3 regions of the Marinomonas sp. BSi20584 genome follow, and region 2 is predicted to be linked to each of the others. Evidence: predicted binding sites of a transcription regulator. Region 2 holds the regulator's gene; each other region holds the start of a gene.
What was found. The regulator LexA, encoded in region 2, represses DNA repair genes until DNA is damaged. The targets are predictions, from matches to a motif close to TACTGTNTANNTANACAGTA.
Positions count from the first base shown of each region.

Region 1: TY87_RS11380 (DNA topoisomerase III) is a predicted target of LexA. The motif match lies at 4,230-4,249, and genes of this name have one in related genera.
Region 3: TY87_RS04445 (PA0069 family radical SAM protein) is a predicted target of LexA. The motif match lies at 2,288-2,307, and genes of this name have one in related genera.

Region 1 is NZ_KZ454878.1:157,341-164,298, reverse strand. It holds gene purB (adenylosuccinate lyase) at 1-714, shown strand, start outside; gene TY87_RS11405 (cupin domain-containing protein) at 828-2,030, shown strand; gene TY87_RS11400 (GNAT family N-acetyltransferase) at 2,060-2,476, shown strand; gene TY87_RS11395 (BamJ family beta-barrel-assembly machinery protein) at 2,595-3,215, opposite strand; gene TY87_RS11385 (universal stress protein) at 3,668-4,150, shown strand; gene TY87_RS11380 (DNA topoisomerase III) at 4,259-6,271, shown strand; gene TY87_RS11375 (LysE family translocator) at 6,313-6,933, opposite strand.
Region 2 is NZ_KZ454869.1:18,062-25,019, forward strand. It holds gene TY87_RS01665 (DNA topoisomerase I) at 1-98, opposite strand, end outside; gene topA (type I DNA topoisomerase) at 289-2,916, shown strand; gene TY87_RS01675 (DUF6586 family protein) at 2,913-3,383, shown strand; gene TY87_RS01680 (hypothetical protein) at 3,386-3,652, shown strand; gene lexA (transcriptional repressor LexA) at 3,748-4,371, opposite strand; gene dinG (ATP-dependent DNA helicase DinG) at 4,441-6,564, shown strand; gene TY87_RS01695 (DEAD/DEAH box helicase) at 6,673-6,958, shown strand, end outside.
Region 3 is NZ_KZ454871.1:97,271-104,228, reverse strand. It holds partial or broken gene TY87_RS22980 (PAS domain-containing protein) at 1-525, shown strand, start outside; gene TY87_RS22975 (methyl-accepting chemotaxis protein) at 529-1,068, shown strand; gene TY87_RS04445 (PA0069 family radical SAM protein) at 1,155-2,273, opposite strand; gene TY87_RS04440 (AraC family transcriptional regulator) at 2,439-3,200, shown strand; gene leuA (2-isopropylmalate synthase) at 3,224-4,900, opposite strand; gene TY87_RS04430 (FecCD family ABC transporter permease) at 5,036-6,094, opposite strand; gene TY87_RS04425 (ABC transporter substrate-binding protein) at 6,091-6,958, opposite strand, start outside.

The DNA of each region.
Region 1 (6,958 bases), on a different contig from region 2:
TACCCTGATGTGGATTGGCAAGCACACGCTGAAGCGTTCGTTACTTCCCTGGGTTTGACTTGGAACCCTTACACGACTCAAATTGAACCTCATGATTACATCGCAGAGCTATACGACGCCATTTGCCGCTTCAACACCATCTTGATCGATTTCGACCGCGATGTGTGGGGCTACATTTCTATGGGCTTCTTCAAGCAAAAAACCATTGCTGGCGAAATTGGTTCTTCTACCATGCCGCATAAAGTTAACCCAATCGACTTCGAAAACTCCGAAGGCAACTTGGGTATTGCGAACGCAATCATGGGCCACTTGAGCGCTAAACTGCCAATCTCACGCTGGCAGCGCGACCTAACTGACTCTACGGTTCTTCGTAACCTTGGCGTTGGTTTAGCTCACAGCTTGATAGCTTACCAAGCAACTCTAAAAGGCATCAGCAAGTTGGAAATCAACGCTGCACGTCTTGAAGCAGATTTAAATAATGCATGGGAAGTATTGGCTGAGCCAATTCAAACCGTTATGCGTCGCTACGGCATCGAATCTCCATACGAGAAACTAAAAGAGCTAACTCGTGGCCGCACTATCGACCAAGCGACTATCGAAGCTTTTGTCGATACGCTAGAAATGCCTGAGCAAGCCAAAGCCGAATTGAAAGCGCTAACACCAAGCACTTACATCGGTAACGCTGTTGCACAAGCGAAAGCGATTCGTGACTAAGTCTTACTTTAACAAGTAAATAAAAGAGCCGATTTATCGGCTCTTTTTGCCTTCAAGGCTGCTAATCTTTAGCAATATCACTACTTTCTTTGTTCTTTTTTATTGAGCGATTTATGACAGACCTAAATACACCGTTGGCTATTCTTGGTGGCATGACAGCCCAAACCTTTATCGACGAATATTGGCAGAAAAAGCCTTTGTTAATTCGCGGTGGTCTTGTCGATTTCGCTGTGCCATTGGAAGCCGATGAGCTTGCAGGCATGGCAATGGAAGAAGAAATTGAATCTCGTATTGTGATCGAGAACGGACTAAGACCTTGGGAAATGCGCCAAGGACCTTTTACCGAAGACACTTTTGCTACCTTGCCTGAAAAAGAATGGACGTTATTAGTTCAAGCCGTTGACCATTGGGTACCAGAAGTCCAAACACTTAAAGAACGATTTGAGTTTTTACCCAGCTGGCGCTTAGACGACGTCATGGTAAGCTATGCAACAGAAGGCGGTAGTGTTGGCCCACATTACGACCAATACGATGTGTTCTTAGTACAAGTATCAGGTAAACGTCGATGGCAGGTATTGTCGCCAGATGAATACCAAGATTCTGTGATCCCCAACATCAAATTACATATTTTAGACAACTTCCCTGTCAATTCAGAAATGGATTGGGAAGTGGAAGCTGGCGATATTCTATATTTGCCGCCTAACTTTGCACACAATGGCCGATCATTAGACGACGAGTGCATGACTTATTCCATCGGTTTTCGTGCGCCAAGTATGCAAGATGTCTTAACAGGTATTCGCGATAAACTTTGCGAAGCTGACAATGTTAAAGATCGCTTTGCCGCACCTGAAACAGCAAATCGTCAACACAGTGCGCACATCAGCAAAGACGATATTCAATACCTACAAACACAACTGGCTCGCCTTATTAATCAGCCCGACCTACTGGCTGAATGGTTAGGGGAAACGATGAGCGAGAGCAAGTATCCTGAATACCTCGTACCACTGAATCATGAAGAATTAAACGAAGCATTTAGCAGTGCGACACAAGGTCAAACTTTTATTCGCCCTGGCGATGCGCGTATTTGTTACTATGTTCAACAGAACACTGAGAACAAAGGTAAGATTAGCGTGTTTTGTAACGGTGAACACTTACTTGTGGATGCAGAACTAACGAGCTTTGTTGAAGCCGTTTGCCATCAAGTTGAGTTTGATTTTTCTGGGCTAGATTTGAAACAAAATACAGATCTAGAACCTCTTGTGCGCTTTCTCATTCGCCAGCAAGGGCTGATCGAATTGGTTGCACCAGAAGAATAAAAGAACGCAATATTAAGTAAGGTATTCACATGAAGGTTTTAACGTCAGACTGGAACAGCAGCAAAGATCAGCTTACCTTTGTGCGCAAACAAGTCTTTATCATTGAGCAAGGTATCGACCCAAAAGACGAATGGGACGAGCTAGATGAAGACGCCGTACACTTTGTATCCTTTGGTACGACAGCGGTTCCTACAGGAACCTGCCGCTTAACAGAAAACGGACAAATTAGTCGACTTGCTGTTTTACCTGCATATCGTCATCAGGGTTATGGTGAAATGCTGTTAAACCGAGCAATGAAAGTTGCCAGAGAGATGGGAGTTCGCAAAGTCTTTTTGCATGCTCAAGTTGACGTACAGACCTTCTATGAAAAACAAAAATTTCACGGTGATGGTAAAGTCTTTTTAGAAGCTGGAAAAATGCATATTCACATGGAACGAGACATTTAGCTTTATCTTTACCAGCCCATTTAAAACAAAAAAGCGAGTCATCCGATATGGGTCGACTCGCTTTTTTATGCATTTCTCTTAATACACTGTTTTTAATGTATTGCTTTAAGCTATTTCATTAAACAACAGCAATTAGCTCAACATCGAATTGTAAAACAGAGAAAGGTTGAATCATCGCGCCAGCGCCTTGAGCGCCGTAAGCCAATTCAGCAGGGATAGTAAGACGGTACTTCGCGCCTTCTTTCATCAACTGAAGACCTTCAGTCCAACCTGCGATAACGCCAGTTAGAGGGAATTCAATTGGCTCGCCACGAGCAATAGAGCTATCGAATACTTGTCCGTCAATCAAACGGCCTTCGTAATGTACACGAACAGTCGCTTCACGGCTTGGTGTTGCACCCGTACCTTCTTCAAGAACTTCAAACTGCAGACCACTTTCAGTCGTTTGAACGCCTTCTTTTGTTTTGTTTGTAGCAAGAAAGTCTTCGCCCGCTTTCACATTCTCTTCAGACTCTGCACGGCCTTTTTCTTCCATTTTTTGCTGTAGTTCAGCAAAAGCAGCTTCTAGCTCTGCGCCAGGAACACGCATTTCAGTTCCGTTTAGTGCATCTTCAATCGCAGCAAAAAGATGCGTTAGAGACAATTCACCAAGATCGCTACCACGTAGTTGATCACCAATTTGACGACCAATGCCGTATGCGATTTTTGCTTCGTTAGAGTCGAACGACAGTTCTGACATGTTTACACTCTCTTATTCGTTTACTAAAAAATTGAACGCGTATCATAACATAGGCAAATCTCATGAGCTTGTTTTTCAAACGCCTCGACTTACCAAAACCTAAGCAGTGAAAATATATTAATCAGCCCTATAGATTTATTAAATGATATTCATTATCATTTAATAAATCTATATTCATTCAGGAGTGCGTTATGAAACATAAGAGCTTTATCCCGTCTCCAAAGAGATATATAAACGATAAAAAGCCGACCGATTATTGGGGTATGCTGTTTATTAGCTTTATCTTCTTGTCATCAATGAGCTGTTTTTTATTTGCTAATCATGGCAATCGACAAGCTTCCAATAGCTTATCGCTTACCACTCATCAAATAAGCACAACGATAATTGACACAGATCAGAGCAGCAAAAGTTAAAAAGATTAAGCTATAGGTACATTAAAAGAGGATCTTGCCATGTTACCTAAAATAAACACCATTGTTTACGCTTGCGATCTAGACAGTAAAACACAGGCCGCTATGGAGCTAGTACTGAGCTTAGCCAAAACTCATGGGGCAAAAGTCATATTAATGCATGCAATTGAGCCTTTAAATGCTCAAGCATCAAATATGATAAACAACTATATTACCGAAGAAGTTAGAAATGCAATGCGCAAAGATGCCATCACAGACATCAATACACGCATGGATAAATTGCTAGCTGAATTTATGGAAAAGTATTCAGAAGAACTGTCTAGTTTAGAAACAGCTCCTGAAACCTTGATAGTCAATGGCGCTCCAGCTGACTCTATTCAGCGCATTGCAAAAGAAAAAAATGCTGATTTAATTGTTATGAATAGCCGAACACATGGCCGACTGAGCCAAATGATCATTGGCTCAACGGCAAATAAAGTCATTCACACCAGCTCAATTCCAGTGCTAGTTGTACCGATAAAGTAACGGTTGTACCGATAAAATAGCTGTTGTGCCAATAAAATAACACGTTACTCTAGTCACACTTCTCTGTGTCCGATACACTTACTGTATATATAAACAGTAAGTGTATTTATGATTCTTTATATTGCCGAAAAACCCAGCCTTGCCCGAGCCATTGCCGCCGCCCTTCCCTCACCACAAAAAAAAGAAGAGGGCTGTATTTGGTTGCCTAATGGTGACTGCGTTAGTTGGTGTATCGGCCACTTGCTCGAACAAGCTGAGCCTCATCAATATAATCCAGCTTATAAAAGTTGGAATTTAGACCACTTGCCTATCATTCCGACTGACTGGCAATGGCAAGAAAAAGCCAACACAAAGAAACAACTTGGCATTTTAAAAAAATTGATTAAAAAAGCCACTGTTTTAGTTCATGCAGGAGACCCGGATAGAGAAGGCCAATTGCTGGTCGATGAAGTACTTCACTACACCAAGGTTCCAGCACAGAAACTGAAAAACACTCAACGACTTTTGGTGAATGACTTAACACCTTCTGCGGTAAAGCAAGCACTTAGCAATTTGCGTTCAAATAATGAATTTGCGGCGCTATCTCGATCGGCGTTGGGCCGCGCTCGTGCAGACTGGTTGTTCGGCTTAAACCTAACACGTGCTTATACCATCAGGGGCCGTCAAGCTGGCTACCAAGGTGTTCTATCTATTGGGCGAGTGCAAACGCCAGTACTAGGACTTGTTGCTGCTAGGGACAAAGAAAGAGAAGCCTTTTTTCCAAAAGACTTTTATCAAGTATGGGCGAGCATACAAACAACTCAAGATGCCATATTTCAAGCTAAATGGTTGCCTAGTGAAGCTTGCCAACCTTACATGGACGATGAAAACCGAGTGCTAAGCTTGCCGCTTGCGCAAAACGTCGCCAATCGCATTACCAATAAACCAGCGATTGTGATTGAAGCAAATTACAAACAAAAGAAGCAACCAGCACCACTACCCTACAGTTTGTCAGCACTTCAAATTGATGCAGCAAAAGCATTTTCTCTTTCCGCCCAGCAAGTGTTAGATACTTGCCAAGCTCTTTATGAGCGTCATCAGATAATCACCTACCCTAGATCCGATTGCCGTTATTTACCCACTCAACAGCACAAAGACGCTGCAGCTATTATCGCCGCTCTCACACGTTCGGGAGGTGATATAAAACAAGGCGCAGAGAACGCCAATGCATCACGAAAAAGTAAAGCGTGGAACGATAAACAAGTCACGGCTCACCACGCTATTATTCCAACAACTCAAGCTCACAAAGCGGCATCACTTTCCAAAACAGAGGCGCTGGTATTTAACTTGATTGCCCGCCAATATCTTATGCAGTTTTATCCTGAATACGATTATTTGGCGTCTTACATCAAATTGGAAATTGAAGGTGGACTCTTTGAAGCGAAAGGTAATACACCGATTGCACTTGGCTGGAAAGCGCTTTTACCCAATAAAAACAAAAGTAAAGACCCAGAAGATGAAAACCAAAACGAGCTACCAAAGCTAAGTAAGAATGAAGAACTCTGGTGTATACAAGGGCAAGTCCAAGAGAAAGTCACTACGCCACCGGCAGCTTTCACTGACGCGACATTACTGGCTGCCATGACCGGTATCAGTCGCTTTGTGACTGATAAAGACATTCGAGCAATACTGAAAGAGACCGATGGTTTAGGTACAGAAGCGACGCGAGCGAGCATTATAGAGTTACTTTTCAAACGAGGCTTTTTGATGAGACAAGGTAAACAAATTCACGCCAGCCAAACAGGGCGTGCCTTTATTGATTGTCTACCTAAGCAACTGGTCACTCCTGATATGACGGCAAAATGGGAGTCAGCTCTTAACAGTATTAGTCTTGGAGAAGCAAGTTATCAAGAATTCATGACAAATTTAGAAGGCAACTTAAATCAGTTACTAAGTGCTTCCCGAGATATGCCGACATCCGCATTACACAACCTACCGCCGCCAACAAAAAATCCTTTCGCTAAACGAAAAGGCTCAACAAACAAAAGGACGACAAGTACAAGAAAAACAACCGGAACGAAATCTATCAGCACAAAAACGACAAGCTCAAATACAAAAAGACGCTCGAAAGCGCCTTCTTAGTCTATTCAATATTGTTCATTCCACATTTTATTAACGAACAATCAACCGATCGCGAGCCATACACCAACACCAACCATTAATGTACCAGCAATACGGTTCATGATGCGTACATTACCACTTTGCATAAGAATAGATTTTAAAGTTCTCCCGCCTGCAGCGTAAATAAGCAAACAAGTGAGTTCGAGCGTTAAAATGATGGCAATTAATACAATCAATTGACCAGTAAGTGGGCGACTAGCATCTAAAAAAGGTGGCAATAAAGCGACAAAAAAAGCCCAGCCCTTAGGATTAGCAATTGCGGTCACAAAACCTTGTGAGATTAAATCTAAACGTGAAGCAGGCTTGACTCCAGTGGCGTCCGCTTTAATGGCCATTTTACCTTTAGACAACCACATCTGAATCCCAACGAAGGCAAGATAGGCACCGCCTATATATTTCAACACCATAAACACACTAGGATAATTCAGTAATAATGCAGCAACACCAATCGCGGATAAGGTAGCCACAGTTGCAACACCGACTAACTCACCCAGCATCATCCAAAGTGCGCGCTTAACGCCAATAGTCATTCCCAACGTCATGGCTAATGTCATACACATGCCTGGCGTAATAGAGACAAAAAAGAAGGTCGGTATAAAAGCGGAGAGCAGTGCTAAATTCACAAGAGATCCTTATCTAACATGTAGT
Region 2 (6,958 bases):
ATTTCTTTTTCTTTTTGATGTGCTCTTGATCCAATGACCACAGATAAAAGTACAATAATGATCAAAAATGCAATTGTTAATATTTGGAGGGTAGCCATGATTGTCCTTAAGCAACGAATTCAGTATGTTAAATAAGAAATACTAAGTTCAGCAAGATATAATGTGTGAAACAATACAGGGATCGCTTGTCATATAAAAGGTGTTTGCTTAATATCAGCGCCCCTAGAGATTAAACTTCGTGCAACGTGGATTTGCAGACCTACTTTATTAAAAGGCTTACACAGTTCAATGGGAAAATCACTGGTTATCGTGGAATCGCCTGCTAAGGCGAAAACCATCAACAAATACCTGGGCAACGACTTTATTGTCAAATCTAGTGTCGGGCACATACGTGACCTGCCTTCAGGTACAACTGCCACCTCTACGCCTCAAGAGCGTGCAAAGCAGGCTGCTTTGACGCGTAAAATGAGTCCGGAAGAAAAACTTGAGTATAAAAGTAGCAAATCACGTCAGCAGTTGATTTCTAGAATGGGGGTTGATCCAGAGAGCAACTGGAAAGCTCACTATGAAATTCTGCCAGGTAAAGAAAAAGTTGTCGATGAACTAAAACGTTTGGCAAAAAATGCTGACACCATCTATCTCGCAACCGATTTGGATAGAGAGGGAGAAGCAATCGCTTGGCATCTTCGTGAAGCTATTGGTGGTGATGATAGTCGCTATAAGCGTGTGGTATTTAACGAGATTACAAAAAAAGCCATTAAAGCTGCGTTTGACACGCCATCTGAATTAGACATGGATCGTGTAAACGCTCAACAAGCTCGTCGTTTCTTGGACCGAGTAGTTGGCTTTATGGTGTCACCTTTGCTTTGGTCAAAAGTAGCGAGAGGTTTATCTGCTGGGCGAGTTCAGTCCGTTGCAGTTCGCTTAATCGTTGAACGTGAAAAAGAAATCCGTGCTTTCATTCCTGATGAGTTCTGGGAATTAGATGCAATGCTTGCGACGCCATCGAAAGAAGTCATTAAATTCGAGGCTGCAAAATACCAAGACAAAGAATATCGTCCAGTTAACAAGGCGCAATCTGATGAGCATGTTGCTCGCTTAAATGATGCGAAATACCTTGTTAGTAGTCGAGAAGATAAGCCGACAAGCAGCAAGCCATCTGCGCCGTTCATCACTTCTACGTTACAGCAGGCGGCAAGTACTCGTTTAGGCTATGGTGTTAAGAAGACCATGATGCTAGCACAGCGCTTGTATGAAGGCGGTTATATCACTTACATGCGTACTGACTCGACCAATTTGAGTGTTGACGCGGTTGAGGCGTTAAGAGGGTATATTCTTTCCAGCTTTGGCGAGGCTTATTTGCCTGCTGATCCGATACGTTACAGCAGTAAAGAAGGTGCTCAAGAGGCGCATGAAGCGATTCGACCTTCTGATGTTACCGTACGTGTTGATGACTTGCTCGGCATGGAGAAAGATGCACATCGTTTGTATGATTTGATTCGCAGCCAATTCATGGCGTGTCAAATGACGCCAGCAGAATACACGTCAACGACCATAACTGTTACTAGTGGTGAATACGAGTTTAAAGCTAAAGGGCGTATTTTGCGCTTTGATGGTTATACTCGTGCTATGCAGACGGTTGCTAAAAAAGGCGAAGATAATATTTTGCCTGACGTAGGTCAGGGTGAATATTTGGCTCTTAAAGAATTATTGCCTGAGCAACATTTTACTAAACCTGTTGCGCGTTTTAGCGAAGCAAGTTTGGTTAAAGAGCTTGAGAAGCGTGGAATCGGTCGTCCATCAACTTACGCATCTATCATTTCTACGATTCAAGATCGTGGGTATGTACGTGTTGAAAACCGTCGTTTTTACGCGGAAAAAATGGGTGATATCGTTACTGAACGTTTGGTTGATAGCTTTAATTCTTTGATGAATTTCAGTTTTACGGCCCAAATGGAAGAACAGCTAGACGAAATTGCACAAGGTAATAAAGATTGGATTAAAACGCTTAATGCGTTTTATAAAGATTTTAGCTCGGTGTTAGCTAAGGCAGAGTCGCCAGATGGCGGTATGATGCTGAATGAGCCAACACCGACCGATATTGAGTGTCCGACTTGTTCTCGCCCGATGCAGATCCGTACTGCCAGCACAGGCGTATTTATGTCTTGTTCTGGATATGCTTTGCCTCCCAAAGAGCGCTGCAAAGCGACTATTAATCTTATTCGTGGCGACGAAGCCATTGCTGTAGATGATGAAGAGGGTGAATCTAAAGCGCTTATCAATAAGCATCGCTGCAAGATTTGTGGATCGGCCATGGACAGTTATTTGATGGATGAGCATCGCAAGCTTCATGTTTGTGGTAACAATCCGGCTTGTTCTGGTTACGAAGTGGAAACTGGAGTCTTTAAAATTAAAGGCTATGATGGCCCGACACTTGAATGCGATAAGTGCGGATCAGAGATGCAGCTTAAAACCGGTCGTTTTGGTAAATACTTTGGCTGTACTAATGATGAATGCAAAAACACTCGTAAGTTATTGAAGAGTGGTGAAGCTGCGCCACCAAAGATGGATCCAGTGCCAATGCCAGATCTTGCTTGTCAAAAAGTAGAAGATCATTATGTGCTTCGTGACGGTGCAACGGGCTTGTTCTTGGCGGCAAGTCAGTTCCCACGCAAGCGTGAAACTCGTGCCCCATTGGTTGAAGAATTGCTTCCATATATGGATCAAATAGATCCTAAATATCACTTTTTTGCAAAAGCGCCTAAAAAAGATTCTGAAGGTCGCCCAGCCATTATTCGATATAGCCGCAAGACGAAAGAGCAATATGTCATGACGGAAGAGGAAGGTAAGCCAACAGGCTGGAAAGCATTTTATGTCGGCTCTAAATGGGTGATTGAGGAAGGTAAGAAAAAATGAGTGGTGCCAGTTTAGCTAGCTTAACCAATCAAAAACTAGACACGGCAAGACGCTTTATTAAGCAGAGCCAAGATAGTGATGAAGCGTGGCTAAGGGTCGGGCTGGAAAGCTCGGCTATTTTTCAGTTAAGAAGTGCTCTTAATGGTCTGCTAAAAGAAGTGAATGCAGCGTATTCGTTATCTGGATCTCTGGATGTTGCTAAACTATTAGCTGAGTCAGAAGATAAGCAGATTGTTGTTCCTGTGCTGGCGGAGCTCGCTGATTTGTTGTCACGTACTGATTCTTGGTGCTTTCAATTGAACCAGGCATATTTGGTTCAGTTTGAATGTCGTACCTCTATGTCGTCAGTAGTGCAAAGTGATAGTCTAATTGGCCGTGGAAGTGACGCTGGCGCGTCCGTGAGTTTTTATTTGGCCAAGTTGGTCGAATTGGTGTTACGTTTTAGAGAAGAGTCATCAGAGTATTGAATATGAAAGAATCCTACCTAGAAATTGTTGAGCTGGATAATGGCGATATTGTGCTGCGTCCAGCCAGTGAAGATGGTGAGGAAACCGTTCCACTAGCAACATTGCAGATATCAGATGATACTCGATCTTATTTAAAGGATCGTTATTTTGAATTGGCAAAATGCATGTTCCATGCAGGAATTGATTTTGTTTATTCAGATGATTCGTTTTTTGACGAAGATTCGGAATATCTTGATGACGAAGATTTTCGTCCTAAGATTCTGCATTAAGTCTGTGTTGTTGGTGTGAGGCGTAGGTTTACATAAAAAAGCGAAGCATATGCTTCGCTTTTTTATTGGTATGGTGTTGATGAGGTAGCGGCTACTTAAAGTCCTTGGCGAATCACACCAACTGATAAGCCTTCAATGGCGAACTCTTCGCTTTCAAGGTCGACAATGATGTCATTGAACTCTTCGTTCTCAGGAATAAGTCGAACAATACTGCCTTTTTGTTCGAAACGTTTAACTGTTACTTCGTCACCAATGCGAGCAACGACAATTTGGCCGTTACGCACAGTAGTTGTTTTATGCACTGCTAATAAGTCGCCTTCCATTATTCCGATGTCTTTCATGCTGGTACCTGAGACAGATAAGAAATAATCGGCTTGTGGGGAGAACATATTTGCTGGGATGTTTACATGAGAAGCAATGTTTTCTTGGGCTAAAATAGGGTAACCTGCAGCAACTTTGCCTATGACAGGTAAGCCAAGGTTGTTTGTGGGGTCATCATTTGATGCACGATCAACTAAGCGTATTCCCCTTGACGCGCCAGAAAGCATCTCTATTGCACCTTTTTTACTCAAGGCTTTTAGGTGCTCTTCAGCAGCGTTAGGAGATTTAAACCCAAGCCGGCGTGCTATTTCTGCTCTGGTTGGTGGAAAACCTGTTTCACTAATAAATTCGCGAATGGTTTCTAGTACGTCAGATTGTCTTTTGGTTAATTTAATCATAGGTTATCTGGTTGTTTATACAGTTACTGTTATTATATACAGCATTCCTAACTATACTCAATGATATAAATGCTTTCAGACGAACTAAAAAAACAGATTCAACTTGCATACCGAGCATCTTTGGATGCGAAGTCCCATAAACCAAGGGCTGGACAGCGCCAGATGATTGGTGCGATCGCTCGAACTTTGGGTAACATTAAACAAGACTCGGAAGGCGAGCGCCTTGAAGAAAAGCATGTTGCCGTAATTGAGGCAGGAACAGGCACGGGTAAAACTTTGTCATATTGCCTTGCGGCTATTCCTATCGCGAAAGCTCGTGGTCTTAAATTAATTATTTCTACTGCTACGGTTGCGCTTCAAGAGCAGATTTTGCATAAAGAGTTGCCTGATTTGCTTGAACATACGGAGCTGACTTTTAAGTACACGCTTGCTAAAGGGCGAGGACGTTATTTGTGCTTGAATAATCTTGAGGGCTTCTTGAGCTCAGAAGAGCAAGCAATGGACGATATGTTCGCTGGACTTTTCGAGCAGCACCTTCATTCCGATGATATTAATACTGTTCTTTATCAAGAGATGGATGCTGCTTTGCAAAAAGGTGACTGGGATGGTGATAAAGACAATTGGGCTGGTATTGTTCGTGATCAAGATTGGCGTCGCTTAACCACAGATCATCAGCAATGCACTAACCGTAATTGTGCTAATTATTCCGCCTGCCCGTTTTTTAAAGCGCGTGCTGAAATCGAAGTGGCTGATGTGATTGTTGCCAACCATGATTTGGTATTGGCCGATTTGTCATTGGGTGGTGGCGCGATTCTTACCCCGCCAAAAGAAACCATCTATGTTTTTGATGAGGGTCATCATCTTCCTGATAAAGCGATAGGGCACTTTCGTCATGAAGTTCGTTTGCAGCAAAGTATTACTTGGTTACGCCAATTAGAAAAAAATCTGGTTAACTTGAAGCAAGAGTTAACAGACGATGTCAGTGTAACAGGTCAGCTGCTACTAAAAATCCCACAGCAAATACAAAGTATTGTGAACTTTATCCAATATGCCCAGCAGGGGTTAGCGCCTTATATTCAGGGTTTGGGGTTGGATCAAGAAAATAATCAGCACCGTTTCGAGTTTGGCCAAATTCCAGATGAATTACGCCAGCTGGCATACAGTTTACAGACGTCTTATCAAAAGTTGTTTAACAACATTGAAAGCATCCAAGACGAATGTAAAAAGACTAAACAAAATGAAGGGATGGGTGTAACACCTGAAACTGCAGAAACTTGGCAGCCTATTTTAGGTGTCATTCTTGGTCGCTTAGAGCAATGTATTGGGCTTTGGCGTTTGTATTCTACAGTTGATGATCAAAACTATCCGCCTAATGCACGCTGGCTAGTTTTATCTGGTCAAGGGATGGAGCAAGATATTGAACTGGGCGGTTCTCCGATTCTTGCCGCAAACACATTAAAGCAGCAGTTGTGGGATAAATGTTTCGGTGCGGTAGTGACATCAGCTACGTTAACGGCGCTTAATCAATTTCATCGTTTTAATATGCGATCAGGCGTTCCTCGTGAGAGTGAGTATTTGCGCGTTATTAGCCCATTTAATTTCCAAGAAAATGGGCTTTTGGTCGTTCCAGATATGGAGCATGAGCCAAATAGAGTTGAGCAACATACCGCCGAAATTGTTGCTTATTTAGATAAGCATGTGAACACAGAAAAGGGCAGTTTAGTGTTGTTTTCTTCCCGTCGTCAGATGGAGGAAGTGGCTCAGTCTGTGTCTGCAGGATTACAAGAAATACTTTTGATGCAAGGTGAGCAATCTAAGCGCGTTATTTTGGATTCGCATAAATCTCGCATTGATGAAGGGAAAGGCAGTTTATTGCTTGGCTTAGCCAGCTTTGCCGAAGGTGTAGATTTACCAGGTGATTATTTAACCTGTGTGTACATTGCTAAAATTCCTTTTGCGGTGCCAGATGATCCAGTCGAAGCAACGCTAGCAGAATGGATTCAAAAACGTGGTGGCAACCCCTTTATGGAAATTACCATACCAGATGCTTCTTTGCGCTTAGTGCAGGCAACAGGGCGACTATTAAGAAGCGAAAAAGACTCAGGTGAAATACATATTTTAGACAAGCGTCTGAGAACTAAACGTTATGGTAAGCAATTAATTAATAGCTTACCACCGTATAAGTATCAGTAGCTTGCTTCAACAAAGCGTAAGCAAGGGGTGATAAAGCTTTACCAATTAGGTACACTCCTTGCACAGATTATTAACCTCAAAACACAATAGAAGCGTATAGATTCCAATATGGAAAACCAAACTCAAGAAGCACCATCAGAAACCACAGCAAAACCAAAACGTACACGTCGCCCAAATAAGGGTCCAAGAAGTAACGATGATAGCCCTGCAAGCGTCCAAGCGGATGCACCGCAATCAAGCAATGAAACAAAACCTGCAGGGAATGCGAACTCTAAAATTTGGTCCATAGAAGATTTTCCGGTTGCTGAAGTTGAAGGCAAGATGCGCTTCCATGATTTAAATCTTCCTGATCGCGTCATTAAGTCTATTGCTGAAATGGGTTTTGAATATTGTA
Region 3 (6,958 bases), on a different contig from region 2:
ATGTTGGCTGCTATTAGTGGGAAGAAGCACTGGCATGGCGCTTTACAGCTAGAGACCAAGAAAGGTCAAGAAGCATGGTATAGGTCGATTATTCAACCGAAAAAACAAGTTGAAGATGGGCGCGTGCTGTTGGAAGTTTACTCGGCTGAGCTTACGCGAACGATTTCTCAGTCTAAAGAAGTTGAAGACATGTTAGCTGCATTGAACCGCTCGTCTGCAGTGATCGAATTTAGTCTAGATGGCATCATCTTAAATGCTAACGACAACTTCCTTAAAAGTATGGGGTATTCAAAAAGCCAAATTATTGGTAAACATCACAAAATGTTTTGTGATTCGAAAGAAGTTGAGTCTTCAAAATATCAGGATTTTTGGCGTCAACTTAGGTCGGGTAAATTTGTTTCTGAACGTTTCAAACGTTTTGATAGCCATGGAAATGCGGTGTGGTTGGAAGCTTCTTATAACCCTGTTCATGATGACAGCGGAAAATTGTACAAAGTCATCAAGCTAGCAACGGTGATCACCGAGCAAATGGAGAGGGAGTTTGCGATTTCTGAGACTTCCAAAATTGCCTATGATATTTCAAAGAAAACAGATGAAAATACGTTGAAAGGGATGAGTGTTTTAGAATCTACTATTCAGACCATGGATGAACTTTCAGTGCAAATGAGTAGTGCTAGCAAAGGAATAATCGAGCTCAATACTCAGTCATTAAAAGTGGCTGCTTTGGTAGAAAGTATCCGCGGTATTGCAGATCAGACCAACTTGCTTGCTCTGAACGCTGCAATAGAAGCGGCGCGAGCAGGCGAGCAAGGCCGAGGCTTCGCTGTAGTGGCTGATGAAGTTAGACAACTTGCTTCTAGAACAAGCTCGGCCACCGAAGAAATTATCAAGGTGGTTGGGGAAAATAAAAACCTCACCGAAAAAGCTGTATCTCTTATTGAAGAAAGCATGGATAAAGCTCATAAGGCATTAGACCTTTCTACCGAAGCAGGTAATGTGATGAATGATATTCAGATCGGTGCAAGACAAGTCGTTGATGCGGTGGGCCAATTTAACAACAAACTATAGTTGTTCTTGAAACAAAGACTCGACATTCAAATTCCCTAAGAGTTTTGCTCTTAGGGAATTTTGCGTTAAGCAGACTGCTTAAGTTACTAAAACAACGCCATCTGATCGCCTTCCTTTGGTGGAACGGCAAAATGGCGGCAATCGAGATAGCTCAGTCTGTTGTCATCCAATCCATATTTGCGTCGCGCTACGTGAAAGCGTTGGTTAATCAAATCTGCAAAGATGCCTTCCCCAGTCATGCGTTTGCCAAATTGGCTGTTGTAGAGCTTGCCACCGCGCATATCCATAATGCGCTGCAAAACATGCTCAGCTCGATCTGGATAATGCTGGTGGAGCCAATCCGAAAACAAAGGCGCAACCTCGTGAGGCAAACGCAACATTATGTAGTTAATGGATTGCGCGCCAACCTCAGAGCAAGCAGCGACGATTTCTTCTAGCTCGTTATCGTTGATAAAAGGAATCACCGGTGCAACCAAAACCGATACAGGAATCCCAGCATCGCGTAAGGTTTTAATGACTTGTAAACGTGTTTTTCCAGACGCTGTTCTGGGTTCCAAAATACGCTTTAAATCGTTATTGAGCGTCGTCACACTGATCGCTACATGAATCAGTTTTTTCTCTGCCATTTGCGTGAGCAAATCTATATCTCTGAGTATCAAAGTGCTTTTGGTTATTAGCGAGATTGGCTGATGATGCGCCAAGGCGATTGCCAATAATTGACGAGTGATCTTGAGCTGTTTTTCAATCGGCTGATAAGCATCGGTATTAATACCTAATGCAATGGGTTCACAACGATACTTTGGGTGCGCCAGTTCTTCTTCAAACAAAAATGCCGCATTGGTTTTGGCAACCAGCTTGGTCTCAAAATCCAACCCTGGCGACAAATCTAAATACGCATGAGTAGGGCGAGCAAAGCAATATACACAGCCATGCTCGCAGCCTTTATAAGGATTCACCGACAGGCGAAAAGGAATATCAGGAGACGAATTGCGACTAATAATGCTTTTGGCGCGTTCATGACGAACCTCAGTCTTAGGCGAAGAGGTTTCCAATAAGGCAATGGCTTCGTCGTTTTCATCTACTTCAACCAGCGTAATAGCAAAGCGCCCCGCCATATTATTGGCTATGCCGCGCCCCTTGATAGGATTATTGAAAGGAGATTTTTCGCCTTTTTGATCGCTGTTATTGATAAAAGAAGTAGACATAAAAACACCTAGAAAGCTGTACATATAACCAGTATTTTGGTCGTTAGATTTCAATAAAGCAAGCTTGTTATTGTAGGTTTTTAAGTTTGCTCGTGTAGTGTGTTGAGATCTGCTTATTGATAGGTACACTCAATTGAACGATCGATGTGTTTCTAGGAGAGCTGCGTGTTGTTTCAAAACAATCATTTGCCAAATAGTGTTGTGGCTTACGCACAAGATTATGAACATGGTAAATTTGAGCCTTATCATGCTCATAACTGCGCACAGCTGATTCACACGTTAAGCGGTGTGATACGTGTGGAGACTCGTTTTGGTAGTTGGGTGATTCCTCCAAATCGGGGAATGTGGATTCCTGCAGGAATTGAACACAGCCTCCATATGACAGGATTGGTAAAAGTTAGAACGCTGTTTATTGATCCTCTTGCTCGGGCCGATTTGCCCCATGATTGCTCTGTCATTGACGTATCCATGCTGTTAAAGGCACTTATTGTTGAAGCGTTAGAGCTTCCTAACGAAATTGTTTTAGGAGGTCGTGATGAGCGAATTATTGAATTGATTTTGGACGAATTACGTCGTTTATCGAGCGTGTCTTTCTATGTGCCATTGCCAACCTCCGACTCTTTGGTTTCTTTGTGTGAGCATGTCAGTCAGCGTATTGCTCATGATTGGACAAATGCCGATGGTGCTCATATTTTGGGCATAAGCGAGCGTTCTGTTACTCGAAAGTTCCAGCAAGAAATGTCGCTAACATTTGCAGAATGGCTGCGGCGGAAGCGTTTACTTTTGGCTCTGGAGTATCTTGCCAGCGGAAAAAGCGTCTTAGATACCGCGATTCTGATTGGTTACGATAGTCCTAGTGCTTTTAGTGCAATGTTTAAAAGTCGAGTCGGCGTATCACCGACTGACTATTTACTGCAATCTCAATAGACGTAATGAAAGTTACCGTCTCGCTAAGCTTCTTTGTATAAAGGATGGCAAGCGTTGATTAGTGCTTGTAGCGAGGCCTTGGTCGAATCTTCATCAATGGCAACGCCAAAACTTGGTGTAACCTGATCGGACTCAATTTGAACATAGCTCACCGCTTTGCTTTTCGTCTGTTGTCCTAAGGTGTGTTCATGAAAGTCACTGATGTTTATCTGCCAGTTAAAACGCTTTCTTAGCGCATCAAGCATGGCGGACAACAATCCTTTACCTTCGCCAGTCAGTTGCCATGTTTTTTCCTGGTAGCGTAAGGTAGCGCGAATTTCCTGTAATCCGTTTGAGCTATGGCTGCGATAAGTCATTAATGTCATTTGGCCTTTGTCATCTGGGTTCAGCCTGTAGGATTCTCTGAATAAACGCCAAACATCGGCTAGAGGCATTTCGTGACCAGTTTGATCCGTATGATTTTTGACTTTTTTGCTAAAGTCTATTTGTAGTTTGCGTGGTAAAAACAGTCCATGATTTTCCTGTAATAACCAAGCAGCACCGCTTTTGCCAGATTGGCTATTTACTCGAATGACTTCTTCATAAGAGCAGCCAATATCTTTCGGGTCTAATGGTAAATAAGGGATTTGCCAAACAGTCGATGAGGTTAATTTTTGTGCGGCAAAGCCTTTTTTGATCGCATCTTGGTGTGAACCTGAAAACGCCGTAAAAGCCAATGAGCCAGCATAAGGATGCCGAGGATGAACGGGAAGTTCATTGCATTCTTCGACCAACTCCACTGTGCGTCGTATGTCTGAAAAATCCAAATTAGGATGAACGCCTTGGCTATAAAGATTCATCGCCAAGGTGACGAGGTCGACATTGCCGGTTCGTTCTCCATTACCAAATAAACAGCCTTCAACTCTCTTTGCACCAGCGAGTATCGCCATTTCTGCTGTGGCAACGCCTGTGCCTCTGTCGTTGTGAGGGTGCACGCTGATGGTAATGTGTTCTAGAGAAGAAAAAGACGTCATGAAATATTCAATTTGATCCGCAAACACATTGGGCGTGTTTACTTCTACCGTAGTTGGTAGGTTCAAAATCATCGGGCGTTCTTGGCTTGGCTGCCATGTTTTTTTCACTACTTCGCACACTTCTAAGGCAAAGTCAGGTTCGGTAAAACAAAAGGTTTCTGGCGAATATTGAAGAGTCCACTGAGTATCTGGATTTTGCTCGCACAATTGGCGAATGTGTTTAACGCCTTGCACGGCTAATTCAAGCGTCGCTGTTTTGTCTTGGCAAAAGACGACTTCACGAAATACGGGTGCTGTGGCGTTGTAAATATGCACTATGGCTTTTTTTACGCCAAAGAGAGACTGTATTGTGCGTTCAATTAAATCCACACGAGATTGCGTCATTACTTGAATCGTCACGTCGTCAGGGATGTGGCCGCCTTCGATAAGCAAGCGAACAAAATCAAAATCCGTTTGTGACGCAGCAGGAAAGGCAACTTCAATTTCTTTAAAACCACATTCAATTAAATGCTTAAAGAAAGCCATTTTCTTCGCGTGATCCATCGGATTAGCAAGCGCTTGATTGCCGTCGCGTAAGTCTGTTGAGCACCAACGAGGCGGAGCCTTCAACTGCTTTGAAGGCCAAGTGCGGGCAGGAAAATCGATAATTTGAGCTGGGCGATATTTTATAGAAGGCTGGGTTAGCATGATGTTTTCTCTTTAGCATTAGAAATTGAATCCTTATGCTAAAGAGAAGTTTTTTGTCTGTCTGAGCTGTAATTGACAACTATCGTCGCTAAATGGACAGAGCCATCTACAAAAAAGCAATCCACAAAAAGCAGCTTACAAAGAGACGTTACGCTTTTGTCGCATCAGAAAGACAAAGGCGATGCCGCCGACAAGGCCAGTAAGAATGCCAATTGGCATGTCTTCGGGTGGCATGATGATTCTGGAGGCAATATCTGCCGCGACGAGAAATAAAGCGCCAAATAGCGCTGACAAAGGCAAGACTTTGCGATAATCGCCGCCAACCAACAAACGTACGATATGTGGCACCATTAAGCCGACAAAGCCGATGACACCGGAAAAGGCGACGGCTGCGCCAGTAAGTAGCGCGCAGACAACAATCACAATCAGGCGGAATCGTTCGACAGGAACGCCTAAGGTGCTGGCGCTTTCATCGCCAAGAGTCATGGCATTAAGGTAACGAGCGTTGTAAATCAAATAGCCGGAACCTAGTAATAGTGTTACTAGTGGGAACCAAAGTTGTCCCCATTGAGCAAGCCCCAAACCGCCGAGCATCCAGAATATCACCGTATGAGACGAGCGATGATCGCCCATAAATATGAACAGGTTCCCTAAAGCTGTCAGTACAAATGCCACTGCCACGCCCGCTAGAATTAAACGTCCTGCGCTGTGTGCCGAAGAAAAATTCGCTACCGCCAAGACTAGGAACATCGCCAACAAAGCGCCGATAAAGGCAAATACTGGAACGGTAACCACACCCAACACCATACCTGTATGCAGCAAGGCGATAATCGCCCCTAACGCCGCGCCAGAAGACACGCCTAATAAATGTGGATCGGCCAAGGGGTTGCGAGTAACGGATTGCAATGCTGCGCCAACAACCGCCAAAGCTGCACCGACCATGGCTGCCAGTAGCGTTCTTGGTAGGCGCACAGACCAGATGATGTTTTCGCGTCCCATCGACCAGTTAGGCTGCATATTGGTAATCGATAATTTATGACCGATTACGCTCCACACAGTCGACTGGCTAATCGACACAGAGCCGACACCAATCGCCACGCCCATTAATAACAGCAGCAAGATGCTCAACATAATTAACAGTGCAGGTAAGGGAACACGTCCCATGATGGTGAGCTTTTTGATGTCTGCTTTCATGACGCGGTTCTAAAAGCCTCAGCTAGGCGTTTGATCGCATTGATATTACGCGGACCCGGAGTAGCCTCGACGTATTCCAATACTACGAAATGGTTGTTTTTCACTGCTGGAATATTTTGAAAGGCAGGGTTGCTGCGCAAGAAGTTGATCTTCTGCTCTGCGGTAACGTCACCATAATTAACGATAATAATAAACTCTGGTGCTCGGTCAATAACGGCTTCCCAACCAATTTGAGTCCAGCTTTTCTGCACATCATCGACGATGTTTTTACCGCCAGCAGCTTCGATCAGCGCTGTTGGCATGCCGAAGCGACCAGAGGTGAAGGGTTGTTCTTCACCGGAATCGTAAACAAAGACTTTTGGAGCGGTTTTTAATAGCGCTAGATTAGCTTGGAAATTAGCGAGATCTTCTTGATAGCCTTTTACCAAGCGTTGGGCTTGTTCTTCTTTGCCAAAAATTCGGCCTAAGTTGAGCAAGTCTACGTACAGGTCATCCATGGAAACTTTTGCTTTGTCCATGATGTGAATGCAGCTTTCGGTTAACTCGTAAACCTTGATGCCGAGTGGTGCCAAGGTATCAGGGGTAACGCCGCCACCGACGCGCATGCCGTAGTTCCAGCCTGCAAAGTAAAAGTCCGCATCTGCACCTAAAAGCACTTCTTTGCTAGGATATTTTGGTGACAATTCTTTTAATTCGCCGATGCCATTGCGCAGCGTTGGATCAAGGGTTTTCCAGCCTGAAACACCAGTAAATCCAGCCATGTGATCCTGCAAGCCAAGTGCTAACATCATTTCGGTTAAGTTCACATCGTTTGAGACAGCGGCTTTTGGTGCGTGATCGAAGGTCACTTGTCGGTCGCAGCTT